Regions from separate parts of the Nocardiopsis alba genome, predicted to be linked through region 1. Evidence: riboswitches for the same ligand, from Rfam matches in the RefSeq annotation. Region 1 holds a riboswitch; each other region holds the start of a gene.

Region 1 (9,942 bases):
GGATCAGCGTGGGTTTGACGCCCACACCCGAGCGTACGGAGCGCCCGGTCGGTGGACGGCGTCGACGCGCCGGAGGGACCGGCGGTCGGGGGCTCCAGAGGGTTCGGGACCGGAGCCCGGACACGGCTCGACGTGCGTTCCCCGGTGGAGCGAAGGGCTCAGGCGGAGCGGAAGCGGGGCATTCGACAGCGACAGCCGGGCAGCGGAAGAGGCCGCCGGGCGGTGTCCACCGAGGAGGCGGGGGTCGCTTCGTCGTGCTCAGGAGCCATCACGGCACCAACTCAACCATGACCACGTCGGCCGGTCGACAAAATCGTTGACCTGAATATGGTTATTTAGACCACATCAGCCCCATGACCACCGGGGTAAGCCGCACGGCCTCTCACGAACACCCAAGAGAGTGCCTACACTCATTACCGTCCCGTGACCTTCACGCGCCGAGGCGACCGACGAAGGTCGAGGCCCGCCCGTACGGCGACGGCCGCGGCAGCGGTCCGGGAGATGACGAGAAGCAGCGCCCACGGCGTCCTGTGCCCGTGAGGGCGCCCGCGGGCACGAGGAGCGACCACACCGTGCAGTCCGATGATCTGAACAGAGTGGACGACTACGTCGACTTCTGGGCGCCCGACCCCACCGACGCCACCTGGCGGGAGACCCTCGCCGATGGCGCCCGTGCGCTTCTCCCAGGTCGGGCCCGGGTGGTCGCGCTGGTCACCGCGCTCCTGGCCGCCACCGCCCTGCCCGCCCCGGCGACCGCCGCGCCGCTTCCTCCCCGCGAGCCGGAGAGCATGGGCTCTCTGGAGGAGCGGGCCGAGGCCCTCACCGAGGAGTACAACGGCGAGCTCCGCGACATGGAGCAGGTCATGGAGGAGGCCGAACGCGCCCAGAGCCGGGCCGACGCCACCAACGAGGCGGTCGAGGAGGTCCGCGCCCAGGTGCGCGCCCTCGCGGTGGCCACCTACACCAGCAGCGGTATCGACCCGTCGATGTCACTGTTCGTGGACACCGAACCCGACGAGGTCATCGACCGCGCGGTCGTCATCGACTACCTGTCCAGCAGTAACCAGGACCGGATCGACCAGCTGGACCAGGCCCTGTCCCGGGACCAGGTGGCCAGGGAGAACGCCGAGGAGCGGCTGGCCGAGGCCGAGGCCGACATGGACGAGTTGGAGGACCGGCGCATGGAGGTGCGCCGGCTCATCGCCGACCACCCCGAGCAGCCCATGCGGCCGCCGGACAACATCACCCCGCGCACCGAGCAGATGCGCGACGTGATCATCCAGGAGTTCGGCCGGGGCGACGACGTCGGCGGCGTGGGCTGTTACCGCGCGGTGGGCGGCTGGGTCGTGGGCGAGCACCCCAAGGGGCGCGCCTGCGACTTCATGGTGGACGCCAACGGCCGCAAGCCCCCGCCCGAACAGGAGCAGCGGGGTTGGGACATCGCGTACTGGGCCCAGGAGAACGCCGAGGACCTGGGGATCATGTACATCATCTACCGCCAGCAGATCTGGGACATCCGTCGTGGTGACGAGGGCTGGCGCGCGATGTCGGACCGTGGCAACAACACCGAGAACCACTTCGACCACGTGCACATCTCGATGTTCTGATCCGGAGCGGGGAGAACCCCGCTCCGGGCTTCGCCTTTATCCCCGAAAGGACACGAATGTCCAGAGGGGGAGATCACGATAAGGCCTCACCTCGGGTGATTCTCCGCTCGACCGGCACGAAATGGTGACGATTCACCCCACTGACGCCGATCCGACCTGCCTTTCGTCCCTCTACGCAGCTAGGATGCTTGACGTCCCGACTCTTCGACGGGCACGGAACGTTTCTCCTCCGGCCCCGACCACGATGCACGGCGAACCCCGTTCTCCCATCGGGACATCCACTCACGACGCAGGGAACTCCCGCTCCCCGTCGTCCGCCCTCGCCCGCGGATCGACGGTGGTCCCGGGTCGTCCTCCCCACGATTCCCCGTGCCGTCACCCGACCGGCCATCCGCCGAAGGTCACCACGGGAAACTCGTGAGAACCCACCATTGCGCACGCGCATCCCAGACAACACGGTCAGCACTTCACCGGGCGAGGGGAGCCATGAGCGAAAACGGACCTTACAACCAGCCACCGCAGAACCCCTATGGTGGCGGGGACGGCACCGGAGGCCAGCCGCCCTACGGGCCCGGCACCGGCGGTCAGCCCGGCTACGGTCAGGCCCCCTACCCGGGCGGCCCGGGCCAGGACCCGGGTATGTACGCGGGTGCCCCGGGCCAGGACCAGGGCATGTACGCGGGCGGTCAGCCGCCCTACGGCGGTCCCGGCGGCCCCGGTGGACCGGGCGGCCCCATGGGCCCCGGCGCCCCGGGCCCCTACCCGCCTCCCCAGCCCCCCAAGAGCGGCGGCAAGGCCGGCCTCTGGGTGGTCATCGGCGGCGGCGTGATCATCGTGGTCCTCGTGATCGCCGTGATCATCATGCTCGTCGCCCGCGGTGGCGGTGACGACGAGGTCGTCACCCCCGACCCCACCGCCGAGGCCCCCGTCGAGACCGACGAACCGGCCGAGGAGCCCGTCGCCGGCGGCGAGGGCCCCTCCGGCGAGCCGCCCTACGCGCTGCCGCAGGAGCCCTGCGAGGCCTACACCGACCAGGTCATGAGCGACTTCCTGCTCAGCTCCGACCCGGGCAAGAGCGTGTCCGACAACTCGGCCACCTGCTCCACCATCGGCGACTCCCCCGAGGGCAACCCCGACGACGCCTACGGTTCCCTGAACCTGTCGTACTCGGTGCCCTACAGCGGTTCGGACTCCATCGAGGCCGCCACCAGCGAGTTCCAGAGCAGCGTCGACTACTACACCGGTGGTAACGACGACTACTACCCGGCGGACAGCATCACCGAGGACAAGGCCCTCGACGGCCTGGGCGACGAGGCCCACCTCGTGATCACCGAGTACGACTACCTCGGCGACCTCATCCCCGTGGCCGTCCTGATGGTGCGTACCGCGAACGTCAACATCGAGCTGACCTACCAGATCAACGGTCTGTCGGTCGATCCTGAGGACCTCTCCATGCCCGACAACGCCGAGGACATCATGACCTCCGCGGCGGCCGAGGCCCTCGCCATCGTCGGTTCCTGAAGACCCGACCGGACGTTCCCCCGCGGAACGACCACGAGAAGGGGCCGCGACCTCGTGTCGCGGCCCCTTCGCCGTACCCGGGTCCGTGCCGTCGTACCGACCGCCCGACGGCACGGACCGGATCAGGCCTCGGCCAGGTCGGCGCGCACCCTACGGGCCGCCTCGACCATGTTGCGCAGCGCCCGTTCGGCCTCGGCGTAGCCGCGCGTCTTCAACCCGCAGTCCGGGTTGACCCACAGGTTCGCGGGCTCCACGTGCGACACCGCCAGCCGCAACGACGCCTCGATCTCCTCCACCGAGGGCACCCTCGGGGAGTGGATGTCGTACACGCCGGGGCCGATTCCGCGCTTGTAGCCCCGCCGTCCCAGGGCCTCCACCAGCTCCATGCGCGAACGGGCCGCCTCGACGCTGGTGACGTCGGCGTCCAGCGCCTCGATCCCGCCCACGATCCGGTTGAACTCCGAGTAGCACATGTGGGTGTGGATCGTCGTGCTCGGAGCGACCCCGGAGGTGGCCAGTCGGAAGGAGGCCACCGCCCAGTCCAGATACTCCTCACGTCGCTCCTCACGCAACGGGAGCAGCTCCCGCAGGGCCGCCTCGTCCACCTGGATGTGGCGGATCCCCGCCCTCTCCAGATCGGCGACCTCGTCCCGCAGGGCCAGACCCACCTGACGGGCGGTCTCCGCGAGCGGCTGGTCGGTACGGACGAACGACCAGGCCAGCATGGTGACCGGGCCGGTCAGCATGCCCTTCACCGGCTTCTCGGTGAGCGACTGGGCGTAGGTGATCCATTCGACCGTCATCGGCTCGGGACGCGAGACGTCTCCGAACAGGATCGGGGGTCGGACGCAGCGCGTCCCGTAGGACTGCACCCAACCGTTCTCGGTGGTCGCGTAGCCCTCCAGCCGCTCGGCGAAGTACTGGACCATGTCGTTGCGCTCGGGCTCGCCGTGGACGAGGACGTCCAGGCCGATGTCCTCCTGGAGCGCGATGACACGGTCGATCTCCGCGCGGAGGATGCGGTGGTACTCCTCCGTCGACAGTTCGCCTCGACGGTGGGCGGCACGGGACCGGCGCAGCTCCGAGGTCTGCGGGAAGGAACCGATGGTGGTCGTGGCCAACGTGACCCGGTCGGGCCCTCCCCTGTCCTCGGGGCGCTCGTAGGCGTCCGGGCCCAGCGCGTCGAGGCGGGCCCGGACCCGGGCGTCGGTGAAGGCCGGGTTGCGCGGTGCGGAGGCCCCCGCGTCGACGGCCTCGCCCTCGGAGAGGATCCGACCGAGCAGGGCCACCTCTTCGGCCTTCTGCACGGCGAAGGCCAGGGCCTCACGCAGCTCCGGGGCCAGGGAGGTCTCCGCGTCCAGGTCGATGGGCACGTGCAGCAGCGAGCACGAGGTGCTCACCGAGAGCTCGTCCGTCAGGGCCAGAAGGGTGCCCAACCGGCCGATCGCCGAGGACAGGTCGGTACGCCAGACGTTACGACCGTCCACGACACCCGCGACCAGCCGCGTGGAGCCCAGACCGGAGACGGCCGCCAGATCCTCGAACCCCTCCCCGTCGGTGACCAGGTCGAGGCCGACCGCCTCCACCCGGGACTCCTTGAGCACCCGCAACGCCGCCGGACCGATCGAACCGAAGTAGGTGGACACCAGGAGGGAGGGACGTTCCTCCGCCTCCCCCAGCCGCCTGTAGGAACGCTCCAGGTACCCGACGGCGGCACGGCCCTCGTCCGTGGCCAGGATCGGCTCGTCGAGCTGGACCTCGGTGGCGCCCGCCGCCGCGAGATCGGCCAACAGCCGGACGTAGGCGTCCAGGAGCTGGTCGAGCAGCTCGATGGGCTCCCATCCCTCGGGGGCGTCGTCGGCGACCTTGGCCGAGAGCAGGAAGGTCAACGGCCCGAGCAGTACGGGACGGGTCCGAAAGCCCGCGTCCAGGGCCTCACGGAACTCCGCGACGGGTTTGTCGTCGACCAGGCGTGGCCGGGTGCTCGGCGAGAGCTCGGGGACCAGGTAGTGGTAGTTGGTGTCGAACCACTTGGTCATCTCCAGCGGCGGCGCCCCCTGGACGCCCCGGGCCAGGGCGAAGTAGCGACGGAGCCGCTCGTCCCGCTCCTCCGCCCGGGCCGGAGAGGGGAGACGGGAGGGCACGAGGTCGAACATGACCGCCGTGTCCAGTACGTGGTCGTAGTAGGAGAACGTGTTGGACGGGATGTCGTCCACACCCGCCTCGCGCAACCGGGCGTAGACGTCCCGGCGGAGGCCCGCGGCGACGTCGTCGAGCTCCCGGGCGGTCGTGGCGCCCTTCCAGTAGGACTCGGTGGCGCGTTTGAGTTCACGGCGGGGACCGATACGCGGGTAGCCGTGCACCGTGGAGCGCACGGACGGTCCGGAGGCCGTCGGAGTGGTGGACATGAAAGCTTCTCTCCCTCGTCGAAAGCCGGGCACCGATCCCGGAGAGGGGAGAGAACGCGAGGAGCACGGATGAGCCGAAGGACACACCCGTCTCGCGACCTCGGCCCTCCCTCGGGGCACGGGACCACCGGCGACACGGACGCGTCACCGGGCGGAGGCAGGTCTTCGGACTCGTGGGCACCTTCGACGAGACGTCGATCCGCCTACCGGCCGTCGCTTCCCGGGTCCGACCCGTCGGGTCGAAGCACCAGTGCCTTTGACGACTTTCGTTCCCACTCACCGCTGCGGGGCAGTCCCGGACTCACACCGGGTTCCCTCTTTCGACACACTCCGACGTCCGCGGAACGGACTCCGATTACTCGGTGGAGTGTGTACCTTCCACAGCTGGGAGTATAGGGAGATCCCCCTCCGCCCCTGTACCCGGCGTACCCCCTTCCTCCGAGCACGAGGGCGAACCCCTGCCCTGTGCACGGCATCACACCCGTTATCAGCGTTGCGTGGAAGAGGCATGCCCCCGCTCTCCCGCGGACGTTCGTCTGACGATGAACGTGGAGAACCCCCAGGTGAAGCAGCAAGACCGTCCGACCATGACCCCCGATCATCCCGTCCTCACGGTCGCGATCGCGTTGGTGGTGCTCGTGGGACTGCTGTCCATGGCGACCCGACCACCGGGCCCGAACGGCATGAGCCCGAGCACCGACGACGCCACGACGGTGTCGGCGGAGGAGGAGGACCTTCCCCCCGCCGAGGAGGTGGACGGGCTGACCGACGTCCGCGCGGACGCGCTCCCCGGCCTCGAGGAGACCTCCATCTCCTATGAGGGCGGCGGTGAGGTCACCGTCGCCTATCCGGTCATCCCCAACGCCGACCCGCTGTCCGACTTCCTGGACCGCACGCTCACCGAACGCGCCTCCGCGTTCGAGGCGGCCGAGCCCGGGGCCCGTTCGATGACCGGCGAGTGGCGACTGACGGCGGCACGCGACGGGATCGTGGGCGTACGCGTCACCACGACCGAGACCGACTCCGAGGAGACCCGCGAGGATCACAGCATCTACTGGTACGAGACCGGTGACGGTGTGGTCCGCGGCTCCAGCTCCCTCCTGGCCGGCCAGGCCGAACTGGAGGAGTTCAACGAGCTGGTACGCGAGGCCGTCTCCGACACCGCCGCGGTGACCTCCTCCCTGTACCCGATCGACGCCCTCTACGACTCGGTCGGTTTCTCCTCCGAAGGCGACCTGGTCGTGGAGTTCGACGACGGACAGATCGCCCCCGTCTCGGAGGGGCGTCTGCACGCCGTGATCGACCGTGACGAGGCCGAGGGGCTGCTGTCGGAGTTCGGTCTGCGTGCACGCGACGCCGCCACCACCGGCGTGGACGAGTTCACCGTGGAGACCGCTCCGGAGGCCGACAAGGACGGCTCCGTGGAGGCGGCGCCCGGGGTGATGTCCCCGCGCGACGACTCCGTCGACTGTTCCGACCCCGAGGTGCGCTGTGTCGCTCTGACCTACGACGACGGCCCCGGCGGGCGCACTCCCGAGCTGTTGGACATGCTCGCCGCCCACGACGCCAAGGCGACGTTCTTCGTCACAGGCCTCCCCGTCAGGGAGCACCCCTGGACGGTGCGTCGTGCCTACGCCGAGGGTCACGAGATCGCCAACCACACCCTGGACCACCCCGATCTGGCCACGATCGGCGCCGGCGCCGTGCGGTCCAACCTGGAGACCACCCAGGCCCTGGTCCAGCGCGAGACCGGCCACACGATGAACCTGATGCGGCCGCCCTACGGCTCCCGCAACGGCACGGTCGACCAGGTCACCGAGGAGCTCGGTCTGGCGCAGATCCTGTGGGGCGTGGACACCAACGACTGGAAGGACCGGAAGGCCGGCGTGGTCTCCGAGAGGGCCCTGGACGGGGCCTCCGACGGGGCCATCATCCTGATGCACGACATCCACGACACCACGATCGACGCGTCCCGCAAGATCATCCGTGAGCTGGACGAACGCGGCTACACCATGGTCACCGTGTCCCAGCTCCTGGGTACCACCGAACCGGGACAGGTCTACGTGGACGGGACGGATCTGTAGAACCCCGGCTTCGGTCGGTGGGGAGGTTTCCCCCGCCGACCGGGGCGGGGAGGACTGACCTCGGTAGAGCGGAAGGACCACCGACGAGGATCGGTGTCCACATGTGGACAGTGCCCCGGGCGCCGGGGCGCTGTCCCCTATGTTGCTCCCAGCGAGCGCGGGAGAGCATCCGCCGAAGGGACGAGGGAGTCGGGTCGTGTCATCGAACTCAGTCGTACCGGATCAGGCCCCGCCCCGGCCTCACGAGGGTCGGACGATCCGGGTCCGCGCCGGGACGGCCCTGGTGGCTCTGTCCCTGGCCCTGACGGCCTGCGGGGAACAGGCCGTCGGACTGTCCGGGAACGAGCGGATGGCGGTGCTCCAGGACGGTTCCGGTGAGGGGATCTCCGAATGGACCGCCTCCGCCGAGGACTACGACGACCATCCCCACATCCCCGATCCGGACGTGGCCGTCGACGTGACCCTCCCCGTCTTCCCGACCGCGGACGCGTTCACCGAGGCGCTCAAGGAACGCGTCGACGAAGAGGTCGCCGACTTTCGCGCGGGGACCCGGGACCCGGTGAGCCTGGGCGTCGACTGGGAGCTGGTGGCCGCGGGCGAAGGCGTTCTCGGGGTGCGGCTGGTGCGCTCCGAAGAGGACATGCACGGCATGCGCGAGGGCTACTCCACCCACTGGTACGACGCCACCACGGGCCGCTCCGCCCAGTCCACCGAGCTCTTGGCCGGACAGGAGGCCCTCGACGAGCTCGACGCGATCGTCGGAGACGAGTTGGCCGACGACGAGGAGGTCGACGGCGACACCCTGTACCCGGTGCTGCGGACCTACGACTCGATCGGCTTCAACGAGAACGGCGACCTGGTCGTGGAGTTCGACGATGGACACCTCTCCCCCGTGATCGAGGGCCACGTGCCCTCCACCGAGTTCGGACGCAAGGTCGTGATCGTCGACCACGAGACCGCCGCACCTCTCCTGTCCGACCTGGGAGAGCGGGCCCGGCAGGCCTCCATGACCGAGAACGCCGACCTGGAACCGGCCGAGTTCGAGGAGGACGACGACGAGGAGGAGGCCCCTCCGCCCGTCCCCGGGGTCTTCGACGCCCGGCTCCCCGACGTGGACTGTGAGGACGTCGAGGTCCGCTGTATCGCGCTCACCTTCGACGACGGGCCGGTGGCCGCCACCTCGGACCTGCTGGACCTGCTCGCGGCCGAGAAGGTCACCGCCTCGTTCTTCCTCAACGGGAGCCCCGTCCTGACCCGCCCCGGTCCACTGCGCAGGGCCTACTCCGAGGGTCACGAGATCGCCAGCCACGGCGACCTGCACGAGCACATGAACCGTATGGACGCCGAGGAGCTGCCCTCCCAGGTCGCCTCGGTGAGCGCGATGGTCCGCCGCCAGACCGGACACACGGTGGAGCTGTTCCGACCGCCGTTCGGGGCCACCGACGACGACGTGCACCGGGAGATCTCCGATCAGGGCATGGTCGAGACCCTGTGGACGGTGGACAGCGAGGACTGGGAGGGGCTGACGAGCGACGAGATCGTGGACCGGGTCGTCGACCTGGTCGAACCCGGCGGCGTCGTCCTGATGCACGACCCCCAGGAGGCCACGTTGGACGCGGTCCCCGAGATCATCCGGCTGCTGCGGGACGAGGGCTACGAGTTCGTCCCCGCGAGCCAGGCGATGGGCTTCCCCGAACCCCCGCACGTCTTCCCCGAGGACTGGGACGGCAGCTGGTAGCGGGGGCGGACCATGGCGAAGGGCCGGTGGGAGTTCTCCCACCGGCCCTTCGTCGTACACGTGTCAGCCCGCGGTCGCGGTGTCGCCGACCACCTTCAGGGCCGGCGCGGGGGCGTCGACGCCGATGGCCTCCTCGATCGACCGGTAGCCGGCGGAACGCACCAGCCGGGCCAGGCCCCGGTGGACCCGGCGCGGCCACAGCGGTCCGCCGTAGATCAGCCCCGTGTAGCCCTGCACCAGGGTGGCGCCCGCACGGATCCGGGCCCAGGCGTCCTCGGGGGTCTCGATGCCGCCGACCGCGATCAGGGTGACCCGGTCGCCGACCTTGGCGCGCAGACGGCGCAGGACCTCCAGCGAACGCCGCTTGAGCGGGGCTCCGGACAGACCGCCGCCACCGGCCGCCTCCACCTGCTCGGCCGAGCTCTCCAGGCCCTCACGGGAGATGGTGGTGTTGGTGGCGATGATCCCGTCCAGCCCCTCGGCCAGCGCGAAGTCGGCGACGGCGTCGACGTCCTCGTCGGCCAGATCGGGCGCGATCTTCACCAGGAGGGGAAGGTCGGAGCGGCCGGCCTCGGCCAGCGACT
Region 2 (9,942 bases), on a different contig from region 1:
GGTCGGCGTGCGCCATGACCGCCTGGTGGTGTTCGACGACGATGACCGACTTCCCCGAGTCGACGAGCCGGTCCAGGAGGGCCAGCAGCTGTTCGACGTCGGCGAGGTGCAGGCCGGTCGTCGGCTCGTCCAGGACGTAGACGCCGCCCTTGTCGCCCATGTGGGTGGCGAGCTTGAGCCGTTGGCGTTCGCCTCCGGACAGGGTGGTGAGCGGCTGTCCCAGGTGCAGATAGCCGAGCCCGACGTCGGAGAGCCGGCCCAGGATCCGGTGGGCGGCGGGCAGTCTCGCCTCACCGGCGCCGAAGAACGTCTCGGCCTCGGCCACCGACATGGCGAGCACCTCGGCGATGTCGCGTCCACCGAAGCGGTGTTCCAGGACCGAGGCCTGGAACCGCCGCCCCTCGCACTCCTCGCAGGTGACGGTGGCACCGGCCATCATCACCAGGTCGGCGTAGATCACCCCGATCCCGCCGCAGTTGGGGCAGGCCCCCTCGGAGTTGGCGCTGAACAGTCCCGGCTTGACCCCGTTGGCCTTGGCGAACGCCTTGCGGATCGGGTCGAGGAGCCCGGTGTAGGTGGCCGGGTTGCTCCGTCGGGAACCGCGGATCGCGCCTTGGTCGATCGAGACCACGCCCGCGTCGGAGGAGATCGAGCCGTGCACCAGGGAGCTCTTGCCGGAGCCGGCCACGCCGGTGACCACGACGAGCGTCCCCAGCGGGATGTCGACGTCGACGTCGCGCAGGTTGTTGGCCTTCGCGCCGCGGATCGGCAGGACCCCGGTGGGCGTGCGCGTGCTCTCCTTGACCCGGACCCGGTCGTCGAAGTGGCGTCCGGTGAGGGTGCCGGAGGAGCGCAGTCCTTCGACGTCCCCCTCGAAACCGACGCTTCCGCCCTCCGTCCCGGCCCCGGGTCCGAGGTCGACGACGTGGTCGGCGATGGCGATCGTCTCGGGCTTGTGCTCCACGACCAGCACCGTGTTGCCCTTGTCCCGCAGGTTCAGCAGCAGTTCGTTCATCCGACCGATGTCGTGGGGGTGCAGGCCGATGGTGGGCTCGTCGAAGACGTAGGTGACGTCGGTGAGGGAGGAGCCCAGGTGTCGGATCATCTTGACGCGCTGGGCCTCGCCGCCCGACAGGGTGCCCGAGGGACGTTCCAGGGAAAGGTAGCCCAGGCCGATGTCCACGAACGAGTCGAGGGTCCGTCGCAGGGTGGTGAGCAGCGGCGCCACCGTGCCGCGCGCCTCGCCTCCTCCGGCCTCGGCGCTCTCCTCGATCCCGTCGAGCCCCCGGACCCAGTCGGCCAGATCGCTGATCTGCATCGCGCAGGCGTCGGCGATGTTCACCCCTCTGATCCGCGATGAGCGCGCCCTCTCGGTGAGGCGGGTCCCGTCGCAGTCGGGGCAGGTGGTGAAGGTGACGGCCTCGTCCACGAACGCCCGGATGTGCGGCTGCATCGCCTCCCGGTCCTTGGACAGGAACGACTTGCGGATCTTGGGGATCAGCCCCTCGTAGGTGAGGTTGACCCCGTCGATCTTGACCTTGACGGGCTCGTGGTGGAGGAGGTTCCACCTCTCCTTGTCGGTGAACTCGCGGATCGGCTTGTCCGGGTCGACCAGCCCCGACTCGGCGTAGAGCCGCACGGTCCAGAAGCTGTCCGACTTCCATCCGGGGATGGTGAAGGCGCCCTCGGAGATCGCCTTGGTGTCGTCGTAGAGGCGCGAGAGGTCGATGTCGGAGACCGTGCCGCGGCCCTCACAGGTGACGCACATACCGCCGGTCCGGCTGAAGGTCGCCTTGACCGCCTTCCTCGCCCCGCGCTCGACCGTGATGGCGCCGCTCGCCTTGACCGAGGGCACGTTGAAGGCGAACGCCCCGGGCGGGCCGACGTAGGGGGTTCCGAGCCGGCTGAAGAGGATGCGCAGCATGGCGTTGGCGTCGGTGGCGGTACCGACCGTGGAGCGGGGGTCGGAGCCCATCCTCTCCTGGTCGACGATGATCGCGGTCGTCAATCCGTCGAGCAGGTCCACGTCGGGCCGCTCCGTGCGCGGCATGAACCCCTGGACGAAGGTGCTGTAGGTCTCGTTGATCATCCGCTGCGACTCGGCGGCGATCGTGTCGAACACCAGCGAGCTCTTGCCCGATCCCGAGACCCCGGTGAACACCGTGAGTCTGCGCTTGGGCAGGTCGACGGCGACGTCCTTGAGGTTGTTCTCCCGCGCGCCCCGCACGCGGATCAGGTCGTGGCCGTCGGCGGCGTGTCCGGAACCGGTGCTCATCGTCTCTTCCATCCCCTGGACCTCCTCGACGTCCACACCGATCCGGGCGGGTCGCCTGTCCGGCCACACGGTCGCCGTTGCTCGACGCCCTCCTCGGCCACGCGCCACATCGTGACACAGGGCGAGGACAGAACGGGGTGAACGCGACCGGCCCGTCCCGGATCAGGCCGAAGGGGCGGTGTCCGGGACGAGGCCGGCCAGGGCGGCCGTCAAACGACGCGTGATCTCCGGCGAGCGTACGGCCACCCGGATCCAGGAGGGGTCCAGCCCCGGGAAGGTGTCGGCCCTGCGCGCCGCGATCCCCTGGGCGCGCAGGCGCGCGTGCGCCCCTTCCCCGGCCCGCACGAGGACGAACGGAGCCCGTGAGGGGACGAACCCCGCCCCGGCCTCGCGCAGCCCGGCTTCGAGATGGGAGCGCCATCCGTCGAGTTCACGGGCGCGGCGCTCCGCCTCGGGGACCGCCTCCTCCGAGGTACAGGCGATCATGGCCGCGATCGCGGGGGTGGACACCGACCAGGGCGTGCTCGCCCGTTCCAGTCCGCGCACGGTCCCGGAGTCGCCGACGAGGTATCCGGCCCGGATGCCGGGGATCGACCAGTGTTTGGTGAGACTGCGCAACACCACCAGCCCTTCGATCCGCTCCTCGACCAGGCTCTCCGGCTCTCCCGGCACCGCGTCCATGAACGCCTCGTCGACGACGACCAATCGCCCGGGGCGGCAGAGTCGACGCAGGTCACGGGCGGGGTGGAGAACTCCGGTGGGGTTGGTGGGGTTGCCCACGACCACCAGGTCCGCGTCGTCGGGGACGGCGTCCGGGTCGAGGACGAAACCGTTCTCGGCCGGGCAGAGCACGCTCGTGACGGCGTGTCCGGCCTGTTCGAGCGCGGCGTGCGGTTCGGTGAACTGGGGGTGGACCACGACCGGCCGCCGCCAGGAACGGAGCCGCGCGATCAGGGTGAACGCCTCGGCCGCTCCGGCGGTGGGCAGCACCTCGTCGACCCCGCGCCCGTGACGGCGGGCGATCGCGGCCCGGGCCGGTGCGGGGTCGGGGTAGGCGTCGATCTCGCGCAGGCTCTCGGCGAGGGCGCGGTCGAGCCACACGGGACGCCGCCCCGGATGGACGTTGACGGCGAGGTCCAGCATCCCCTCGCCCACCTCGACGTCACCGTGATGGCGGAGCGGGTCGGCGACGGGTTCCGCCACCGCCTCCGCCTTCAGGGACACGAGGTCGGGTGCCGGGACGGAGGCGGGCACGGGGGGCGGGGTCGCGCGCGCGGCGTCGGCCAGACGTGCCGCGAAGCGAGGACGGCCGGCCCAGTGGAGGTGCAGGTAGGAGGCGTGCAGCGTGTCGGAGGCGAAGCCCTCCGGAGCTCCATCGACGACCCAGGCCGGGCGTTCGGCGCAGGCTCCGGGGCTCATGCGGGTGCGGTGGAACTCGTGACCGGTGGCGCTCTCGCCCGCGCGGGTGAGCAGCGTGTCTCCGGGCGCGGTCGCCACCGGATAGCGCAGGGTGAGCCGCTCCGTCATCCGGGCGTGCGCGGGAAGGACCCCGGCCATGGCCCTGTCGTCGAGCGACCCGGCCAGATAGAGCATGCCGGCGCACTCGGCGACGGTGGGCACCCCGGAGCGGACGGCGTCGCGCAACTCGGTCAGCAGGGCCCGGTTGGCGGCGAGCCGACCCGCGTACACCTCGGGGAAGCCGCCGCCGAGGTAGAGGCCCCGGGTCCCGGAGGGCAGCGCGGTGTCCACGAGCGGATCGAAGGCCACGACCTCGCATCCGGCGGCGGTGAGCAACTCCTCCGTCTCCGGGTAGCGGAAGGTGAAGGCCCGGCCGCCGGCCACCGCGATCACCGGCCGCGGACCGTCGGCGGCGGCGATCCCCGGTTCGTCGGCGGGATCCCAGGGGCGGGCGTCCAGGGCCGGGGCGGAACGGGCCAGCTCCACCAGCGCGTCCAGGTCGACGTCGCGCGCGACGCGCTCGCCGAGCCGTTCGACGGCGCGGGCCGACTCGGCCCGTTCGGCCGCCGGGACCAGCCCCAGGTGGCGGGAGGGCGCGGCGATCTCCTCGTCGCGGGAGACCACCCCCAGGACGGGGATCGGCATGGCCCGGGCGATCTCGGCGACGTTGCGGGCCGACCCGGCCTTGTTCAGGATGACCCCGACGACCTCGACCGCGGGATCGTAGGCGACCATCCCCGCCACCAGGGCCCCCGCCGAACGCGACATGCGGGACACGTCCACGACCAGCACCACGGGGGTCGCGGTCAGGGCCGCCACGTGCGCGGAGGAGGCGAACCCGTCGGTGCCGATCCGTCCGTCGTGCAGCCCCATCACGCCTTCGACGACGGCGATGTCGGCGCCGCGCGCCCCGTGCAGGAGCAGCGGCGCCACCCGCTCCTCGCCCACCAGGTGGGGGTCGAGGTTGCGGCCGGGCCGTCCGGTGCCCAGGGCGTGGTAACCGGGATCGATGTAGTCGGGCCCGACCTTGTGCCCGCTCACCGTGTGACCGGCGGCCCGGAGCGCCGCCATCAGCCCGGTCGCGATCGTGGTCTTGCCCTGCCCCGTCATGGGCGCGGCGATCATCAACCGGGGCGGGGCGGTCCCCTCCGGGCGGAGGGGGGACGTCACCATTCGATCCCTCGTTGGCCCTTCCGGCCGGCGTCCATCGGGTGCTTGACCTTGGTCATCTCGGTGACCAGATCGGCGGCCTCCAGTAGACGCGGGTCGGCCCGACGGCCGGTGATCACCACGTGCTGGCGTCCGGGACGGCTCTCCAGGGCGGCGACGACGTCCTCGACGTCGACCCACCCCCAGGCGATCGGGTAGGTGAACTCGTCGAGGATGAGCAGGTCGTGCGTCTGCTCGGTGAGTCTGCGCTTGATCTCCTCCCACCCCTGCGCGGCGGCGGCCGCGTGGTCCTCGGCCCCGTCGCGGTGGCGGATCCAGGACCAGCCGGAGCCCATCTTGTGCCATTCGACCGGGCCGCCCTCGCCGGTCTCCTCGTGGAGCCGGCCCAGGCGTTCCAGGACGGTCTGCTCGCCGATGCGCCACTTCGCCGACTTGACGAACTGGAACACCCCGATCCGCCAGCCCTGGTTCCAGCCGCGCAGGGCCAGACCGAACGCGGCCGTCGACTTGCCCTTGCCGTCACCGGTGTGGACGGCCAGGAGCGGAAGGTTGCGGCGTTGGCGTGTGGTGAGTCCGTCGTCGGGGACGACGGACGGCTGTCCCTGGGGCATCAGGCGGCCCTTTCTCGTACGGCGTCGCTCAGGGCGTCGGCGTCGACCTCGCCGACGGGCAGATGGTCGGCGTCCAGGCGGGCGGCGAGGGTGGCGGCCAGCCCCAGACGCAGGGGACCGGACTCGCTGTCCACCACGACCGTGGTGACCCCGAGTCCGGCGACGTGGTCGGCGGCGTCCAGGGCACGGCCGACGGCGCCCCGTCCCCCGGTGGCCCGGCCGTCGGTGACCACGACCAGGAGCGGACGCAGGCGCGCGTCGCGCAGGCGTTCCCGTCGGACCACCCGGGCGGCCTCCAGCAGCCCCTCGGCGAGCGGGGTGCGGCCGCCGGCGGGCATCTCGTCGAGACGGACGGCGGCCACGTCCACCGAACGGGTGGGCGGCAGCGTGAGTTCGGCCGTGCTCCCCCGGAAGGTGATCAGGCCGACCTTGTCGCGTCTGCGGTAGGCGTCCAGCAGGAGCGAGAGGATCGCGGTCTTGACCTCGGTCATGCGTTTGCGCGCGGCCATGGAGCCGGAGGCGTCGACGCAGAACAGGACCAGGTTGCTCTCCCTGCCCTCCCGGATCGCGACGCGCAGGTCCTCCGGACGCAGCCGGATCCGCTCCCCCTCGCCCGGTCGTGAGGCGGCGGCCCGCACGGTCTCCACCAGGTGGAGCGAGGAGCCCCGGCCCGGGCCGGGGCGGGAGGCGCCGACCCGGCGGCCCCGGGTTCCGATGGCGCGGCTGCGTCGACCGTCGGCGCCCTCTCCGGTCCCCCGCACGGTGAACGTACGGGGGCGGTAGGGGGCGGCCGCCTTGGCCGTGGGGAGCGGGGCGGCGGACGGCCGGGACTCGGAGTCGGGGCGATCCTCGCCCACGGGTTCGTGCGGAGCGGGCTCCGGGATCGTCTCCGGCTCCGGGCCGGTCTCCTCACCGATCGGTCCGTCGGCCGGGCCCTCGGTGGGTTCGGGGCCTTCGGCGTCCGGTGCGCCGTCGCCCTCGGGCGGGGTGTCGACGGGGTCGTCGCCGCCGTCCGGGCCCGAGGGTTCCGGCGGATCGGGCGGGAGCTCCTCCTCGCCCAGGACCCGGTCGAGGAGCTCCTCGTCCAGCCCCGGGGCGTCGAAGGGGTTGCGCCTGCGCCGGTGCGGCAGGGCGAGGGTGGCGGCGCGGCGGATGTCGGCGCGGGTCACCTCGGTCCGCCCCTCCCAGGCGGCGTGCGCGACCGCCGTGCGGGCGGTGACGATGTCGGCGCGCAGACCGTCGACCTCGAAGGCGGCGCACACCTCGGCGATCTTGAGCAGCGCCGCCTCGGACAGCCGGACCCGGTCCAGGGCGTCGCGCGCCTCGGCGATACGCGCGGACAGGGCCCGCTCGGTCTCGCGGTAGCGCTCGGCGAAGCCGGCCGGGTCGGTGTCGTAGGCCATCCGGCGTCGGACCACCTCGGCGCGGGCACGGGGCTCGGTCGGCGCGGCGATCTCCACGGTGAGCCCGAAACGGTCGAGGAGCTGCGGGCGCAGCTCGCCCTCCTCCGGGTTCATCGTGCCGATGAGCAGGAAGCGGGCCGTGTGCTCCACGGAGAAGCCGTCGCGTTCGACGGTCACCCGGCCGGTGGCCGCCGCGTCCAGCAGGAGGTCGACCAGGTGGTCGTGGAGGAGGTTGACCTCGTCGACGTAGAGCAGCCCGCGGTGGGCTCGGGCCAGTAGTCCGGGTTCGTAGGCGACCTGTCCTCGGGTGAGCGCCTGCTCCAGGTGCAGGGAGCCCAGGACCCGGTCCTCGGTGGCGCCGACGGGGAGTTCGACCAGCCGGACCGGCCGGCTCTCCACCGGGGTCTCGGGGCCGAAGGGACCGTCGGGCGAGTGCTGTCCGGGGTCGGCCGGGTCCACGGAGAAGCGGTCCCCGCGATGGACGTCGATGGGCGGCAGCAGGGAGGCCAGCGCCCGCACCGCGGTGGACTTGGCGGTGCCCTTCTCGCCGCGGACCAGGACGCCGCCGATCTCCGGCGAGACGCTGGTCAGGACCAGGGAGAGTCCGAGGTCGTCGAGGGGTTCGGTGTCGCAACCGACGATCGCGGAGAAGGGAAAGTGCGAAGACCGCAATGGCATGTGAGGCTCCCGCTCGTTTCGCCATACGTCATGGGCGGGCGCGAGGCCGGTCTTCGGACTTGCCGGGTCCTCCTCACGGAGGCTCGGTTCACCGCAGCGGGCCTGTGCCGGAATCTCACCGGGCTTCCCAGATTCTCCCCTCCCGCCGTCACCACCGTTTCCGATGGCCGGGCGGGCAGGGGCACCTCGCGCCTGTTGCCCGCCACGATAGCGTCAGGGCCATGAAGGACGACACGCGCCCTCCCCGTCGGGTGCCCGGCCGGGCCCTGCCGGGCGAGACGCCCCTCCCCGCCGAAGGGGTCGGGATCACCGTCGTCGGTGTCGGGGCCGACGGCTGGTCCGGGCTGCCCGAACGCCTGCGCACGCTGGTTCTGGAGGCGGAGGTGGTGCTGGGCGGCCACCGGCACCTGTCCATGCTTCCGGAGACGCCCGGGCAACGCCGCGAGCCCTGGCCCTCCCCGCTCCGTGAGGGGCTGCCCGACCTGTTGGCCTCCCTCGACGGGGCCCGTACGGTGGCGCTCGCCTCCGGAGACCCGTTGGTGTCGGGGATCGGCACCACCCTGATCGACGCGTTGGGTCCCGAGACCGTACGTCTGGAACCGGCCGTCTCCTCCGTCGCCCTGGCCCGCGCCCGTATGGGGTGGCCCGCCGAACGGTGCGCCGTGGTGAGCCTCGTCGGCCGGGACCCCCGCCCGCTTCTGCGCAGGCTCGCGCCGGGACGTCGTGTCCTGGTGCTCTCCTCCGACGCGGGCACGCCCGCGACGGTCGCCGGGATGCTGGTCGGCGCCGGGTACGGAGAGAGCCGGATGACGGTCCTGGGCGACCTGGGCGCGCCCTCGGAGTCACGGTTGGAGGGCACGGCCGAAGGATGGGCGTCCATCCCCGCCGAGAAGGTCTCCGCCCTGCACGTGCTCGCCCTCGAACTCGCCGGACCGGTCGGGTACGGCCTGGTCACCGGACTTCCCGATGACGCCTTCAAACACGACGGCCAGCTCACCAAACGGGACCTGCGCGCCTCGGCCCTGGCCCGATTGGCGCCCTCGCCCGGACAGCACCTGTGGGACGTGGGCGCGGGGGCCGGATCGATCGGCATCGAGTGGATGCGCGCCCACCCGACCTGCTCGGCCGACGCCGTGGAGGCGAACGCCGACCGGGCGGCGCGGATCGAACGCAACGCCGGACGGCTGGGGGTCCCCGGTCTCCGGGTGGTCACCGGCCGGGCCCCGGAGGCGCTGGGCGATCTCGCCGGGCCCGACGCGGTGTTCGTCGGCGGTGGCGCGACCCGGCCGGGCGTACTCGACGCCTGCCTGGACGCCCTGTCGCCGGGCGGCCGGCTCGTGGTGCACGGCGTGACCCTGGAGACCGAGGCCCTGCTCGCGGACGCCCGCCGTCGTCACGGCGGAGAGCTCACCCGGATCCAGGTCGAGACCGCCGCGCCCGTCGGCACCTTCACCGGGTGGACGCCCGCGCGCACGGTCACCCAGTGGGCTCTGACGGTCGACCCTTGACCCTGGGGCGGCACGGATCGTAGAGGTGGGACTCCCCTCCCCCGCGCGGGTCCAGGGCCCGGCCCACGAGGATCACGGCCGCCTGCCGGAGTCCGGCTCCCTCCACCAGGTCGGCGATGTCGGCGACCGTGCCGCGCAGCACCGACACGTCCGGATGGCCGACCTTGTGCACCACGATCACCGGGCAGTCGTCGCCGTACTCGGGGGCGATCTCGACCATCAGTTCCCGGACGCGGCGGATCGCCAGGTGCAGGACCAGGGTGGCCCGCGTCCGGGCGAACGCGGACAGGCTCTCGGTGTCCGGCATCGCCGTCGAACGGGCCCGGGTCCGGGTCAGCACCACCGACTGGGCCACCAGCGGCACGGTCAGCTCCCGACCGACCATGGCCGAGGCGGCCGCGTAGGCGGGCACCCCCGGGGTGACGTCCCAGGGGACGCCGTGGGCGTCGAGTCGGCGGGTCTGCTCGGACAACGCGGAGTACAGCGACGGGTCGCCCGAGGTGAGCCGCACGACCTCGCGGTCCCCGGAGTGCGCCGCGACCAACAGTTCGGTGATGCGGTCCAGGTCCAGACCCTGGGTGTCGATCGCCTCGACGTCGGACGCGCAGTGGGAGAGAACCTCCGCGTCCACGTAGGTGCCGGGGTAGAGCACCACGTCGGCCGCCGCCAGCATGCGGGCGGCGCGCAGCGTCAGCAGGTCGGCGGCGCCGGGGCCCGCCCCCACGAAGTGGACGGTCACGTCCTCACCCACCTGGGGGTCCAGACCCGGCCGGCCGGGTCGACCCGGGTCCCGGAGGCGCCCACGATCAGCAGACAGCGCATGTCGATCGTGGTGGTGT
Region 3 (9,942 bases), on a different contig from region 1:
GGGGATGCCCACCAAACGCGACTGGGCCCGGATCTCCCGCGAGTGGTACGACGACCTGTCCGGGCGTATCGAGGAGATGACCGCCCTGCGCGACCGGTTCTCCGACTGCATCGGCTGCGGCTGTCTGTCCCTGGTCTCCTGCCCCTACTCCAACCCGGACGACGTGCTCGGGCGGGACGGCGCAGGCCCCCGACGCTTCCCCTGATCGTCACAGCGGTCCGGTAGGGATGGAAAAGACGTTGTGATCCCGGTGCGTCCTCCGTGATAGTGGCCGGGACACCATCCGCATCGACACCTCCCCCCAGGAGTCCCCTCATGTCCACCCTCCGGGTCACCGCCGAACGACTCACGATCCTGCCGCACCCCGACGCCGACGCCCTGGAGCTGGCGAAGGTCGGGCTCTTCCACGCGGTCGTGGCCAAGGGCGCCTACCGGACGGGCGACTGGGCCGTCTACATCCCCGAGGGGGCCCTCCTGCCCGAGGACCTCATCGAGGAGATCGGTCTGACCGGACGGCTCGCGGGGTCGAAACGGAACCGGGTCAAGGCCATCCGGCTCCGAGGCGAGCTCTCCCAGGGCATCGTCTGCCGTCCCGCCGCGCTCGCCGACCGCGACCTGGCGGCCGAGCACGAGGCCGGCACCGACCTCTCCGCCGAACTCGGGATCACCAAGTGGGTCCCGGAGGTGCCCGTGCACCTGAGCGGCGACGTCGTGGCCGCCCCGGATCTCCTCAGGTGGATCGAGATCGAGAACGTCAAGCGCTACCCGGGCGTCTTCGAGCCGGGCGAGCCGGTCGTCGCCACCGAGAAGATCCACGGCACCGCCTGCCTCTACACGCTGCTGGCCGAGAGCGGCGAGGAGTTCGTCTCCTCGAAGGGACACGGTGGCAAGAACCTCGCCCTGGCCCCCGACGACGGGAACCTGTACTGGAGGGCGGTCCGCGCCGCCGAGGTCGGCAAGGCCGCCCGCGCGCTGGCCGAGCGCTTCGGAGCCCGCAGGGTAGGCGTGTTCGGTGAGGTCTTCGGCTCAGGTGTCCAGGACCTGGGCTACGGAGAGACCGGCCGGACCGAGGAGGCGCCGGGGTACGCCGTGTTCGACGTCGCTCTGGACGTGGACGGTCGACGTGTCTGGGTCGACTCCGCCGACCTGGGCGGTCTCCTCGCCGAGGTGGGGCTGCCCGCGGTCCCCGTGCTCCACGAGGGCCCCTACGACGAGGCTCTGCTGATCGCGGCGGCCTCGGGCGCCGAGACCTGGAGCGGGCGCGCCCTGAACATCCGTGAGGGCCTCGTGGTCCGACCGGCCAGGGAACGGTTCTCGAAGGAGCTGGGCGGTCGCGCGATCGCCAAGTTCGTCTCCGACGCCTACCTCACCCGCAAGGGCGGCACCGAGTACGAATGATCCGCGCCGTCCGGGACGGGACCGTCGTGGCCCCGTCCCGGACCGCGGCTCAGGGGCGCTCCTCCTCCAGCGGGGAGGGGCGTTCCGCCGTCTCGATCTCCGGGGCCTCGTCCCGATGGCGCAGGGACAGCAGGGCGCCCAGACCCACGGTGATGGCGCTGCCGATCGCCGTGTACCAGGTGAAACCGACCAATCCCGGGGCGAACAGGAACAGCCAGGCCATGGTCGCCACGGCCACCGTGAAGGCGACGGCGGCGTCGGCCTGGCGGGCCCGGCGCACCCACAGACCCAGGAAGAACGCCCCCAGCAACCCTCCGTAGGTGATGCTGGCGACCGACAGCCCCAGTTCGACCACCGGGTTGTCGGTGCCGGTGAACATCGCGGCGGCGACGATGAACACCAGACCCCAGCCCAGGGTGAACAGTCGGCTCAGGCGCAGGGCCTCGCCGTCCGAGAGCGTCCGGCGCGAGAACCGCTGGTACAGGTCGGACATGGAGGAGGACGACAGGGCCGACAGGGACGACGACAGGGTGCTCATCGCGGCGGCGATGATCCCGGCCAACAACAGCCCGGACAGACCGGGGGGAAGCCCTTCGGCGATGAACACCGGGAAGAGCTCGTCGGAGGTGCCCATCCCGAGCCGTTCGATCGTGGCCCGCTCGAAGTAGGAGTAGAGCGCCAGACCCACGGTCAGGAACAGCGCGAACTGGGCGAACACCACGACCCCGCTGACGATCACGGCCTTCTGCGCGTCGCGCAGGCTGCGACATCCCAGGAGCCGCTGCACGATGATCTGGTCGGCCCCGTGCGACGCGGTCGACAGCAGGGCCCCGCCCAGGACGGCGGTGACCGTCGCGTAGGGGGAGGAGACGGGGTCGGAGGTGAGGTCGAGGAACCGGGTCTTGCCCTCCTCCGCCGCGACCGACAGGAAGTTCACGTCCAGGTTCACGGTGATGACCACCAGGGCCACGATCCCGCCGAGGACGTAGAGGCCCATCTGGAGCACGTCCACCCACACCACCGCGCGGATCCCGCCGACCAGTGTGTACAGGATGGTCACGGCGCCCATCACCGCGACGATCGCGAAGTAGGAGACGCCGAGACCGAACGAGTCCAAGACGATCTTCATCGGGATGGCGGCGGCGAACAGGCGCACCCCGTCGGCGAGCAGCCGGGTGAACAGGAAGGTGACCGAGGCGGTGGCCTGCATGCCTCGACCGAACCGCAGCCCCAGGTAGGCGTAGGCGGTGGTCATCTCGCCCCGGTAGTAGCGGGGCAGCAGCAGGAAGGCGACCACGATCCGGCCGATCAGGTAGCCCACGGCGACCTGGAGGAAGGTGACGTCGCCCAGGTAGGCGATCCCGGGAACGCTGATCACGGTGAGCGCGCTGGTCTCGGTGGCCACCACGGAGAGGCACACGGCCCACCAGGGCAGCCGCCGATCTCCGATGAAGTAGTCCTTGATGTCGCGTTGGCGACCGGACAGCCTCAGCCCCAACCAGGCCGAGCACAGCAGATAGAGGACGATGACGACGATGTCGATGGTCTGCACCGGGCGGTTCCTCCGGAGGGTCGACGGGGCGGGCGGTGGGCTCCGGGGACGGGGGCCGGGTCCGAGGTCCCGTGAAGGTCGGCGACCCGGATCAGGGGGCCGGTTCGACGCGTAGGAGTCGCGGGGGCCGATCGGCCGGTTCGGGGAGCCGGAGCGGCCCGGATCCCGGGGTGAAGGAGCCCGCGATGGCGGAATGGCGGGCCCCGGTGCACGCGGGGAGTGCGGCGGGGAGTCCGTGCGCGCTCAGGAAGCCGATCAGGGCGAACAGGTAGGCCTCCTTGGCGTCGCCGTCCAACCCCAGGGCGTCGACGGTGTCCAGCCGGGCCGGTCCGAGCCGGGCGGCGAGCCGATCCATCAGGGCCGGGTTGCGGGTGCCGCCTCCGGAGGCCAGCACCTCGACGACCCCGTGGGGGCGCAGGGCGTCGGCGACGGTGACGGCGGTGAGCTCGACCAGGGTGGCGAGCAGGTCGCCGTCGTCGGGGCGGCCCGTCGCGCGCAGGGCCGCCTCCAGGTGGTCGGGCCCGAACAGCTCCGGACCGGTCGACTTGGGCGGGGCCTGTCGGTAGTAGGGCTCGGCCAGCAGGTGGTCCAGGAGTTCGGGGACGGGGGCGCCGGAGCGGGCGAGCCGCCCGTCGACGTCGAGGTCGATCGCCCCGTCGGTGATCAGCCGCATGGCGGAGTCGAGCAGGGTGTTGGCGGGGCCGGTGTCGAAGGCCAGGGGGTCTCGCCCCGGGCGTACGACGGTCACGTTGGCGATCCCGCCGAGGTTGAGCGCGGCGGTGGCCTCGTTCCGCTCGCCCAACAGCAGGGTGTCCAGGACGGCGGCCAGCGGGGCGCCCTGGCCGCCCGCGGCGACGTCGGCGGTGCGCGGGTCCGAGAGCACGGGGACCCCGGTGGCCTCGGCGATCCAGGCGGGTCCGCCCATCTGGAGGGTGCCGTGCACGGTGGGCCCCTCGGCCCAGTGGAAGAGCGTCTGCCCGTGCGAGGAGATCAGGTCGGCCCGGCCCTCGGTGAAGGCCTCCATGCCGGCCAGCGCGGCCCTGCCGAACTCGCGCCCTATCAGGGTGTCGAGCCGGCAGACCGTCTCCAGGGTGGTCGACGCCGGAGGCAGGGCCGAACGGAGCTCCCGCCGCAGACCGTCGGGGTAGGGGTGGTCGAGGTGGCCCAGCGGGGTCAACCGGATCAGGTCGCCGTCCAGGGCGAACCGGGCGGCGGCGACGTCGATCCCGTCCGCCGAGGTGCCGGAGGACACACCGATGACGATCATGCGGCTCCCGGGGCGGGGAGGGGGCGTCGGGGTCCGTCACCCGCCCCTGCCGTGCGCGGACCCACCGTGTGACAGCGATATACCGCGCCTCCTCCCGCGTCAACACCCCCTCGTCGTCCTGGTCGGAGCCGTGATGGGACGGTGGCCGGGGCGCGGGGTCGTGGTCGTCGCCGGGGAGCGGAGGAAGGGGGTCCGGTCGAACCGGGCGGCCCGGTTTCGGAGGGTGGTACCCGCAGGTCGGGGGTGGTGGGATGACGAGGGTCACAGGATCGCGCGCCGATCCGAATTGCATGTTCATTCATAAGGGTGCATGCTTATTGTCATGTCCAAGGTACTCACTTCCCTTCCCGCCGGCGAGCGCGTCGGAATCGCCTTCTCCGGAGGCCTCGACACCTCGGTCGCGGTCGCGTGGATGCGCGAGAAGGGTGCCGTCCCGTGCACCTACACCGCTCACATCGGCCAGTACGACGAGCCCGACATCGAGTCGGTGCCCGGCCGCGCCTCCGACTACGGCGCGGAGATCGCCCGCCTGGTCGACGGTCGCGCCGCCCTGGTCGAGGAGGGGTTGGCCGCCTTGGCCTGCGGTGCCTTCCACATCCGTTCCGGTGGACGGCCCTACTTCAACACCACCCCCCTCGGCCGCGCCGTCACCGGCACCCTGCTGGTCCGCGCCATGCTGGAGGACGGGGTCCAGATCTGGGGCGACGGCTCCACCTACAAGGGCAACGACATCGAGCGGTTCTACCGCTACGGTCTGCTCGCCAACCCCTCCCTGCGTATCTACAAGCCGTGGCTCGACGCCGACTTCGTCAACGAGCTGGGCGGCCGCAAGGAGATGTCGGAGTGGCTGGCCGAGCGCGACCTGCCCTACCGGGACAGCACGGAGAAGGCCTACTCCACGGACGCCAACATCTGGGGCGCCACCCACGAGGCCAAGGCCCTGGAGCACCTGGACACCGGCATCGAGCTCGTCGACCCGATCATGGGCGTGCGTTTCTGGGACCCCGAGGTCGAGATCGTCCCCGAGGACGTCACCATCGGCTTCGAGCAGGGCCGGCCGGTCACGATCAACGGCAAGACCTTCGCCTCCTCGGTCGACCTGGTCCTGGAGGCCAACGCCATCGGCGGCCGCCACGGTCTGGGCATGTCCGACCAGATCGAGAACCGCATCATCGAGGCCAAGAGCCGCGGCATCTACGAGGCCCCGGGCATGGCGCTGCTGCACGCCGCCTACGAGCGGCTGGTCAACGCCATCCACAACGAGGACACCCTCGCCAGCTACCACAACGACGGTCGGCGTCTCGGCCGGCTCATGTACGAGGGGCGCTGGCTGGAGCCGCAGGCCCTGATGGTGCGCGAGTCGCTCCAGCGCTGGGTGGGCACCGCCGTCACCGGCGAGGTCACCCTGCGGCTGCGTCGGGGCGAGGACTACTCGATCCTCGACACCACGGGCCCCTCGTTCAGCTACCACCCGGACAAGCTGTCCATGGAGCGCACCGAGGACTCCGCCTTCGGTCCGGGCGACCGCATCGGCCAGCTCACCATGCGCAACCTCGACATCGCCGACTCCCGCGCCAAGCTGGAGGACTACTCCCGGCTCGGCATGGTCGGCAGCGAGCACCCGACCTCGATCGGCGCCGCCCAGGCGGCCTCGACCGGTCTCATCGGCGCCATGCCCGAGGGCGGCGCTCAGGAGATCGCCTCTCGCGGCGAGGTCGACGACGCCGAGTGGCTCGACCACGCCGCGATGGAGTCCGGCACGGACTGACCCTCGCGACCACCGCGCCGCCACCGTCCCCGAGGCTTCCGGGGCCGGTGGCGGTCGCATGTCCGGGGTCGGTGAATGTGAGATCCGCCCCCGGGCGCGGCCCTCTCCGCCGGTGGGTTCGAGGGCCCCGAGGGAATGGCGTGCGGGGCCCGGATGTTCGGAAAGCCGGGCCACGCGCATGATCCGGGCCGGATCGGGAGAACGATCGGGCATAGGGTGCGCTCGAGGGTCGGGTGATCCACGTGCCGACGCCGACGTCGATCACGGTGACAGGGGTGTGGGCAGGCCCGGCGGAACTCTCGCCCCATTAGAATGGAACGATCACATTATTTGAGTTGATCCAGAAAAGACGGAAGGTCCAACGAGTATGTCGACCCCCTCGGACTTCGAGCGGATGTTGCGCGAGTCCGCGCTCCGGGTGACCGGTCCCAGACTGGCCGTCCTCTCCGCCGTGCACGCCCACCCGCACGCGGACACCGATTCGATCATCCGCGTCGTGCGCGAAGAGATCGGCGCCGTGTCCAGCCAGGCCGTCTACGACGTCCTCAAGGCCCTGACAGGCGTGGGTCTGCTGCGCCGCATCCAACCGCAGGGCACGGTGTCCCGCTACGAGACGCGGGTGGGGGACAACCACCACCACGTCGTCTGCCGTTCCTGTGGCGCCATCGCCGACGTCGACTGTAGCGTCGGCCACGCTCCCTGCCTCACCGCCTCCGACGACCACGGGTTCGAGATCGACGAGGCCGAGGTCGTCTACTGGGGCCTGTGCGGCTCCTGCTCCGAGGCGCGCGTCTCCTGAGAGCCCCCTCCCTCGATCCCCAGGGCGCCCTCCACGGGCGTGCCGGCCCTGTGGGGTCCCCTTCGCCGTGCCCACCGCTCTCCTGATCACGTCTCCCGGCCCTCGAGGCAGGGTCCCCGCGGCCCCGGGACGATCCGCTCGAACCGGACACGGTAATCTCGTCTGGCCAGTCGAACTCCACCTCATGGAGCAGGGAACCCGGTGCGAATCCGGGACTGACGCGCAGCGGTGAGGGTGACGGGCGGACGTGTTCCGGGACCGAGGTCCCGGGACGGCCACTGGGCGGGGAGCCCGGGAAGGCGTTCCGCATCGGTCGACCCCGAGTCCGAAGACCTGCTGGCGCTGGCGGTGACGGTCCGCCAGGTTCCCGCGGGCCTCGCGAACGGGCCCCTGATCGAAGGACCCGCATGTCCCCGACCGCCGTGCCCCGAACCCGGCACGACCGCTGCCCCGGAGCCCTGCGCCCCTGGCCCGCCGACGACGGCCTCCTGGTCAGACTCCGCCTCATCGGAGGCCGCGTACCCGCTCCGGCGCTCACCGCCCTGTCCTCGGTGGCCGAGGAGTACGGCGACGGGCGGGTCCACGTCACCGGTCGGGCCAACCTCCAACTGCGCGCCCTGCCCGGACGGGAGGGGAGGCTGGACCCCGAGGCGCTCCGTTCCCTGGAGGCGACCGGACTCCTGCCCTCGCGCACCCACGAACTGGTCCGCAACGTGATGGTCTCCCCGTGCACGGGCACGTCGGGAGGGCGGACCGACCTGCGGCCGGTCGCGGCCGAACTGGACCGGCTGCTGTGCGCGAACCCTCGTCTGGCCTCCCTCCCGGGCCGTTTCCTCTTCGTCCTGGACGACGGCCGCGGCGACCTGCTCGACCGCACCTGTGACCTGGGCCTGACCGCCCTCGACGACCGGTCGGCCCAGCTCCGGGTCGGCGAACACCCGGGCGCGACGGTCCCCCTCGACGAGGCCGCCGGGACGCTGATCCGACTCGCCGAGACCTTCCTCGAACGGCGCGGCTCCGGTCCCACGGCGCCCTGGCACGTCACCGAGCTCTCCTCCCCCCTGGCCGAACCGGCCCCGCCGGATCCCCGGCTGCCGGACCCGGCGCCACCCCTGCCGCACGGCCCGCTCCCGGACGGCGGCCGCCACGTGGCCGTGCCCGAGGAGGGGCTGGACCGTGCCGCGATCACGGAACTCGTGGAGGAGGCCCGCGCGGCCGGCCACGACGCACTCGTCGTCACGCCTCGGCGTGGCGTCCTCATCCCCGGAGGGACACGGTGACCACCCCGAAACGCCCGCCCAGGCGCTACGACTACATCGACGACGGATCCGCGATCTACGTCGACTCGTTCGCGACCATCCGGAGCGAGGCCCGGCTCGACCACCTGCCCGCCGACGCCGAACGGCTCGCGGTGCGCATGATCCACGGCACCGGTCAGGTCGACCTGGCCGAGGACCTGGTCGTCCATCCCGGTCTGGTGTCCGCCGCGCGTGCGGCGCTGCGGGCCGGCGCGCCGATCCTGTGCGACGCCACCATGGTCGCGACCGGGGTGACCAGGAGCCGGCTACCGGCCGACAACGAGGTGCTCTGCCTCCTCGGAGACCCCCGCGTGCCGGCCCTGGCCCGAGAGTGGGGCACCACCCGCAGCGCGGCCGCGGTCTCCCTGTGGGAACCGATGTTGGAGGGCGCGGTCGTCGCCGTCGGCAACGCCCCCACGGCCCTGTTCCACCTGATGGAGATGTTGATCGACGGGGCCCCGAGGCCGAGCGCGATCATCGGCTGCCCGGTCGGGTTCATCGGCGCAGCCGAGTCCAAGCAGGCCCTCACCGAGCTGGCCGAACGGCATGGGATCGACGTCCCCCACGTGGTCGCGCTCGGCCGTCGGGGAGGATCGGCGATGACCGCCTCGGCCCTCAACGCCCTGGCCAAGGAGGAAGAGTGACCGGACGTCTTCGAGGTGTCGGTGTGGGTCCGGGAGACCCCGAACTGATCACCCTCAAAGCGGCCCGCCTCATCGGTGAGGCGGACGTCGTCGCCTACCACGCGGCCTCCGGACGGGGCTCCAACGCCCGCCGGATCGCCGCCGACCTGATCCCCGAGGGGGCGATCGAGGAGCGGCTCACCTACCCGGTGACCACCGGCGCCACCGACCATCCCGGCGGCTACGAAGGGGCCCTGGCCGACTTCTACGAGGAGTCCGCCGCGCGCCTGGCCGCCCACCTCGACGCCGGCCGGGACGTCGTCCTGCTCTCCGAGGGTGACCCGCTGTTCTACGGCTCGTACATGTACATGCACGACCGGCTCTCCGAACACCACGAGACGGAGATCGTGCCCGGCGTGCCCGCGTTCACGGCGGCCACGGCCACGGCGGCGGCGCCCCTGGCCCGCCAGACCGACGTGCTCACGGTCCTGCCCGGCACCCTGCCCGAACCGGAGTTGGCGCGGCGGCTCGCCGACACCGACGCGGCCGTGATCATGAAGCTGGGCCGGACCTTCCCCGCCGTCCGTCGGGCGTTGGAGGCGGCCGGCCGGTTGGAGCACGCGGTCTACGTCGAGCGCGCCTCGATGGATCGTGAACGCCGTCTCCCGGTGGCCGAGGTCGACCCCGACACGGTGCCCTACTTCTCCCTGATCCTGGTCACCGGGGACAGCCTCAACGGTCGGCGCTCCAGGGACGGCGCCGTGACGGAGGCGCGGACCCCGGAGTCCGCGACGGCCGAGGCCGAACTGCTGGTCGTCGGCCTGGGGCCCGGCCCCGACCACTGGATCACCCCCGAGACCACGGCGGCGCTGGCCGAGGTGGACCACGTGGTGGGCTACGGCCCCTACGTCGACCGGGTCCCCCAGCGCGCGGGCCTGACCCGCCACTCCTCCGGCAACACCGTCGAGATCGACCGCGCGCGTCTGGCCCTGGACCTGGCCCGTCGGGGCGAGCGCGTCGCCGTGGTCTCGGGCGGGGACGCCGGCGTCTTCGGTATGGCCACCGCCGTGTTCGAGGCGGCCCAGGACCCCGTCCACCGGGACGTGCCGGTCCGGGTGCTGCCCGGGGTCAGTGCCGTCCAGGCGGTGGCGGCCCGTGCCGGCGCGCCGATCGGTGGGGACTTCGCGGTGATGAGCCTGTCGGATCGGCTCAAGCCCTGGGAGGTGATCGAACGCCG

What was found. Region 1 has a riboswitch for cobalamin ahead of metE (5-methyltetrahydropteroyltriglutamate--homocysteine S-methyltransferase). Riboswitches for the same ligand answer to the same signal wherever they lie in the genome.
Region 2: it holds a riboswitch for cobalamin, as region 1 does, so the genes downstream of both, TR33_RS21875 (VWA domain-containing protein) here and metE (5-methyltetrahydropteroyltriglutamate--homocysteine S-methyltransferase) in region 1, are expected to answer to the same signal.
Region 3: it holds a riboswitch for cobalamin, as region 1 does, so the genes downstream of both, TR33_RS21850 (ferredoxin-like domain-containing protein) here and metE (5-methyltetrahydropteroyltriglutamate--homocysteine S-methyltransferase) in region 1, are expected to answer to the same signal.

Annotation. Positions count from the first base shown of each region.
Region 1 covers NZ_BAZE01000001.1:500,052-509,993, forward strand. Annotated here, with positions in the region: gene TR33_RS02115 (coiled-coil domain-containing protein) at 573-1,607, shown strand; gene TR33_RS02120 (hypothetical protein) at 2,094-3,128, shown strand; gene metE (5-methyltetrahydropteroyltriglutamate--homocysteine S-methyltransferase) at 3,251-5,536, opposite strand; cobalamin riboswitch at 5,676-5,890, opposite strand; gene TR33_RS02130 (polysaccharide deacetylase family protein) at 6,124-7,620, shown strand; gene TR33_RS02135 (polysaccharide deacetylase family protein) at 7,904-9,358, shown strand; gene TR33_RS02140 (quinone-dependent dihydroorotate dehydrogenase) at 9,422-9,942, opposite strand, start outside.
Region 2 covers NZ_BAZE01000013.1:138,779-148,720, reverse strand. Annotated here, with positions in the region: gene TR33_RS21890 (ATP-binding cassette domain-containing protein) at 1-2,287, opposite strand, end outside; gene TR33_RS21885 (bifunctional hydrogenobyrinic acid a,c-diamide synthase/histidinol phosphate aminotransferase CobBC) at 2,438-4,906, opposite strand; gene cobO (cob(I)yrinic acid a,c-diamide adenosyltransferase) at 4,900-5,514, opposite strand; gene TR33_RS21875 (VWA domain-containing protein) at 5,514-7,589, opposite strand; cobalamin riboswitch at 7,623-7,761, opposite strand; gene TR33_RS21870 (bifunctional cobalt-precorrin-7 (C(5))-methyltransferase/cobalt-precorrin-6B (C(15))-methyltransferase) at 7,817-9,103, shown strand; gene TR33_RS21865 (cobalt-precorrin-4/precorrin-4 C(11)-methyltransferase) at 9,072-9,854, opposite strand; gene TR33_RS21860 (precorrin-2 C(20)-methyltransferase) at 9,839-9,942, opposite strand, start outside.
Region 3 covers NZ_BAZE01000013.1:128,646-138,587, forward strand. Annotated here, with positions in the region: gene soxR (redox-sensitive transcriptional activator SoxR) at 1-205, shown strand, start outside; gene TR33_RS21825 (RNA ligase (ATP)) at 316-1,398, shown strand; gene TR33_RS21830 (sodium:solute symporter) at 1,448-2,950, opposite strand; gene TR33_RS21835 (anhydro-N-acetylmuramic acid kinase) at 3,042-4,217, opposite strand; gene argG (argininosuccinate synthase) at 4,540-5,985, shown strand; gene TR33_RS21845 (Fur family transcriptional regulator) at 6,353-6,784, shown strand; cobalamin riboswitch at 6,936-7,139, shown strand; gene TR33_RS21850 (ferredoxin-like domain-containing protein) at 7,192-8,064, shown strand; gene TR33_RS21855 (precorrin-8X methylmutase) at 8,061-8,726, shown strand; gene TR33_RS21860 (precorrin-2 C(20)-methyltransferase) at 8,723-9,942, shown strand, end outside.